2 regions of the Paenibacillus sp. Y859 genome follow, and region 2 is predicted to be linked to the other one. Evidence: riboswitches for the same ligand, from Rfam matches in the RefSeq annotation. Region 2 holds a riboswitch; the other holds the start of a gene.
The links. A riboswitch is a leader RNA that binds a small molecule or an ion and turns the genes downstream of it on or off. The one in region 2 is predicted to bind cyclic di-AMP.
Positions count from the first base shown of each region.

Region 1 (2,461 bases), on a different contig from region 2:
CGCCAGCAAATTGGACTAGCCCGTGAATTAAAGATGCCGATTGTCATTCATAATCGCGATGCACATGAAGATATTGTTAGAATTCTACGCGAGGAAAAGGCAAGTGAAGTTGGGGGCATCATGCACTCCTACTCTGGTAGTTGGGAAACAGCTAAAGTATGCCTTGATATGGGATTTCATTTGTCATTTGGTGGTCCGATTACGTTCAAAAATGCCAAACAACCAAAAGAGGTGTTGGCGAAGGTACCAATGGACCGATTATTGATTGAAACAGACTCCCCTTATCTGACTCCACATCCATTTAGAGGGAAGAGGAATGAGTCCGCACATGTGAGACTAGTAGCTGAGGCCGCTGCCCAGATTAAAGGTGTTGAAATCGAGGAAATTGCCCAAATAACCACTAAAAATGCCCTGTATTTATTTGGTATTTCGTGAAAGAGTGAGCAAACTAGCTGAAATAGTGAGATCGGACGACTTAATCATGCCTTATTATCGTGTAAAGAGCGAATATTACAAAAATTTAACCATTTATTCAGAAATTTGTGGTTGATTGATGCTTTACAACATGCATCGAAACGCGATATCATCTTTTCAGTGATGTAAGCTGATCGTAATTGGACAGCTTATTATTTTCTTGAACCAGTCTCGCTAAATCTCCAGATGATCGGAGAACGGGGGAACCAATATGACCAATCCAGATTGTACTTGGTAAAGGTCATATATGACTTCTTTTATTGGGTCTTTGGGGTGAATTCAAGGGCAATCGCCATGAGCGGTTGACCTAAGATCGGGCATCTCTCTTTTGCCCAAACCCGACAGCTAACCCCGTAGGCGCTATGAAGAGAGGCAAACTCGTGCATGGATTTCCGTTATTTAGAAAATATCGGGCCGCCGCGAAGGAGTTCCTCTAACTCTTTCTTTAGGCTTCTTTTTTTTGAATAAAGACAATTTTGTCATCATACTCTTATTTATTAGGGGGTGACAATCATGACGAGCAGACCGGTACATGATGCAGGATAGATATTATTTTAGTATCCTGTACAAATTTTATTATAGTCGCGTCAATTACACATATGGTTTATTTTTCAGACGGCGAGGCTATGAAGGAGGATCGGAAAGTGGGCATTTTTAAAGAACAAACCCATGATTCATCATCATCCAGCATGACTTACGCAACACGTTGGAAGCATGAAAGTTTAAGTAAGATCTCAGTTGCGGCTATTGCTTTAATAGCGATTAGCCTGACCGTTCTATTGTTTGCCAGCATTCAAGAACGTAAACAAGTGTATTTAGTGATTGATGGACATGTAAGTGCTATAGAAACCCATCATGCTATGTTACAAGAAATGCTGAATGAACAAGCCATTATTCTCAGACCGGAAGATCAGGTGTCCGTATCGTTGAACAGCCCGCTTAAAGACGGCGATAAAGTTCATATTCAACGTGCTGTCGAGATTAATGTAACTGCTGATGGTCAGTCGGCTACTCGGTTCACTACACAAGGGACTGTAAAGGATGCTGTTAAGCAACTAGGCATTACTCTAGATGCACACGACAAAGTATTTCCTGATTTGAATACAAAGATCACAGATAAGTTGGACATCAAGGTTGTCCGGATAAACAAACAGATTGTTGAGCGTGTAGAAGAGATCCCTTTTCGAGTCATCAAGACTTCCGATCCAACGATTGTGAAAGGAAACGTCAAGGTGGTACAGAACGGACAGTCTGGGGCAATAGTCCAACAGATCGAGAAAATATATCAAGATGGGCAATTCGTAACGATGAGCCTGGTTGGCAAAGAAGTGAAGAGCCAAGTGCAGGATAAAATTGTTGCTGTAGGTACGAAGGTAGAGCCGCCGAAGCAAATCATTTTAGCATCTACGACAGCTACTAGTAACAAAGCAAAGGCTACGAATGTGAATAAAGAGAATAATCGAGCTAGCAAGGCTGGCGTTGATTTTAGTTATAAAAAGGTGCTTAAGAATGTAACTATGACTGCGTACTCTTCAGAAGAGCCAGGTATAGGAACTCGAACCGCATCAGGCACACGTGTAACGGAAGGTCGTACGATTGCGGTGGATACCAGTGTCATCCCTATGGGATGGTGGGTATATATCGAAGGTATTGGCTTCCGCCGTGCAGAAGATACAGGTGGTGCAATCAAAGGCAACAAGATCGATGTGTATTATGATTCAGTGAAGAATGCTCGTAATTTCGGTCGTAAGAAGGGTGGAACAATATATGTGATCGGGCCCGTTAAGCCTGAACTAAACTAAACTGTTTTACAACAGCTTTCTATTCCTATACTATTAAGGTCATAATGGAAGCCATACTAAAGAAGAGGATGAATCCTCTTCTTTTTGCTGTTGTGATACAGGCTCTGAAGGGAAGAATCGTTATGATCAAAGAAATCATTGTCGTGGAAGGTCGCGATGATACGACAGCAATTAAGAGGGCCGTA
Region 1 is NZ_JBXCIZ010000017.1:47,374-49,834, reverse strand. It holds gene AC1TO8_RS21820 (TatD family hydrolase) at 1-435, shown strand, start outside; cyclic di-AMP (ydaO/yuaA leader) riboswitch at 637-849, shown strand; gene AC1TO8_RS21815 (ubiquitin-like domain-containing protein) at 1,119-2,276, shown strand; gene rnmV (ribonuclease M5) at 2,399-2,461, shown strand, end outside.
Region 1: another riboswitch for cyclic di-AMP. It lies ahead of AC1TO8_RS21815 (ubiquitin-like domain-containing protein); the one in region 2 lies ahead of AC1TO8_RS22640 (C40 family peptidase).

Region 2 (2,461 bases):
TCTGCCTATTTACCGGTCTTTCACTTGTGTGGTCAGGGCTTCTTGCTCTCATACTTCAACAGTCCTATCCACTCATAACTTGTTTATTCAAAATGTGGCATATCACCTCTCATTATCATGTATGGCACTCCAGATTTTACAAGTCGTAATCATTCTCCTTTATTTCTCTCTATAATTGCTTGTTACGAGAAACCCCCGCCCTTTTCAACAAAAAGGGCGGGGGTTTCTTGTCTTTACTGGGTTATTGGAATTTGCCAAAGTGTAAATCCTCTGTTAAGATAACACTTATAACAACTTTGTAACCTTTATAGCTATTCATATTATTAGTTATTGACGATTGTCACTTATTGGTGCATCATACAGCCGAATTCCTAAGCACCAGGAGGCGGGGGATCCAATTATATGGGTGAATTGATCTTGCAACATAGGGATCATAGGGGAACCTTCAACCGAATCCTTAAGCTAACCTCGCAGGCATTGGAAGGGGAAAACGTAATTGAACAAGAAGTTAACTGCTAGCGTATTAAGTATGGCTCTTGCGTTAACCATTGGAACAGGTAGCGTATTTGCAGACTCAACGATGGATTCGGTCATTGACCGTACTATTGGAGTTACTTATAAGACCGGTGGAACAACCACCAATGGATTTGATTGTTCTGGCTTCTCTCGGTATGTCTTCTCCAAATTAGGCATCACCTTGCCACGACAGTCTTCAGCACAGTTCAAAACAGGTACAGCTGTATCCCGTAATGAGATGAGACCTGGAGATCTAGTCTTTTTCAACACTTCAGGAAAAGGTGTCTCTCATGTTGGCATATTTGTCGGTAGTGGTAAATTTGCACATGCATCTACTTCACGTGGTGTCATCATCAGCTCCCTTAACGAAAGTTACTATGCCAAGCGCTATATTGGTGCTAAACGTGTCATGAGTACTGCCAAATATCAAGCTGCTGCCTACAATTAACAATACGATAAATAGTACCTTAAGAAGACCTATGAAGGACTCGACATCCCTTGCGTAGGTCTTCCTTTTTCAACAAAATTAAATCATTTACATCAAATATGACAAAAAACAATTGCCAAACCGGTATTCCTTTGCTACAATAGTTCAAGTAAGTACATAGTAACAACTTTGTAATAAGTTTTGTAACATTTACGTTAACTATATCTGCCGAATTCCCGATACAACGGGAAGTGGGGGAACCGTCTTGGGTGAATTGATCTTGCTTCAGAGGGATCATAGGGAACCTTCAACCGAATCCTTAAGCTAACCTCGCAGGCACCGGAAGGAGTTATCTTGTTGAAGAAGAAATTAATATCAGTAGCTCTAGGAATGACATTATTGTTGTCCATTGGAACCGGAAGCGCTTTCGCAGACTCTAAGATGGACAAGGCTATTGAGCCTACGATTGGAACTGCATATGTAGGTGGTGGTGTAAACACCAATGGATTCGATTGCTCAGGATTTACAATGTATATTTTCGATAAGCTAGGTATTGAATTACCACATCAGTCTGGTTCCCAATTTAGTATGGGTACAGCGATTGCACAGAAGGACTTAAGAGAAGGAGATCTTGTCTTCTTTAACTTTACTAGTAAAGGTCTTGTATCGCACGTTGGAATATATGTAGGTGATGGAGATTTTGCACATGCTTCCTCTTCTAGGGGTGTCATTATTAACTCACTTAGCCAAGCCTATTATAAAAACGGTTACGTTGGCGCTAAAAGAATTATGAGTGATAATACATATGAGTCTGTTGCACTCGATAATTAAATAATACTTATTAACGGGCCTGTGGAGGAGATTTCAATTGAATCTCAACTGCAGGTTTTTTCACCTCTATATACAATGCAAGTTTAAAAAAGTCAGGTTTGAACTATTACTTACAGAAGGGAATCTGTGTATGAATCACCAAGATTTAATCATTATCCCAATGGAGATTGATCATGCTCGCGCTATATCGGAATGGACTTATCCCATTCCATACGATATTTACGGATGGATGTCTTGGGACCAAATGGAAGCGCTAGGCATTGAATTTGGCGATCCGATTATTCGTAGAGAACAGTATGCTTCTGTTACGGATGTACAAGGAGAACTCTACGGATTTGCACAGTTCTTTCCGTTAGAGGGTGTAACCCGTCTTGGGATCAGCATGCGACCTGACTTATGTGGACAGGGATTAGGAAAGATTGTTGTACAATCTATTGCTCGTGAGGCAGTACGACGCAGCCCCCATGATGAAATTGACCTAGAGGTTCTAACCTGGAACAAACGTGCCATCCAGGTATACCTCAAAGCAGGGTTTGAGATTACGGATACTTATGAACGACTAACTCCAGATGGTATGAAGCCCTTTTTTTGCATGGTTTTAAGAAAATCTTACGATTTCTATGATAAATAGCACTCAATTACATCCTTTATATAATATATACTGGATTTTTCATCACTTATTTGACA
Region 2 is NZ_JBXCIZ010000020.1:14,003-16,463, reverse strand. It holds gene AC1TO8_RS22650 (hypothetical protein) at 1-149, shown strand, start outside; cyclic di-AMP (ydaO/yuaA leader) riboswitch at 352-492, shown strand; gene AC1TO8_RS22645 (C40 family peptidase) at 497-964, shown strand; cyclic di-AMP (ydaO/yuaA leader) riboswitch at 1,160-1,297, shown strand; gene AC1TO8_RS22640 (C40 family peptidase) at 1,301-1,774, shown strand; gene AC1TO8_RS22635 (GNAT family N-acetyltransferase) at 1,905-2,405, shown strand.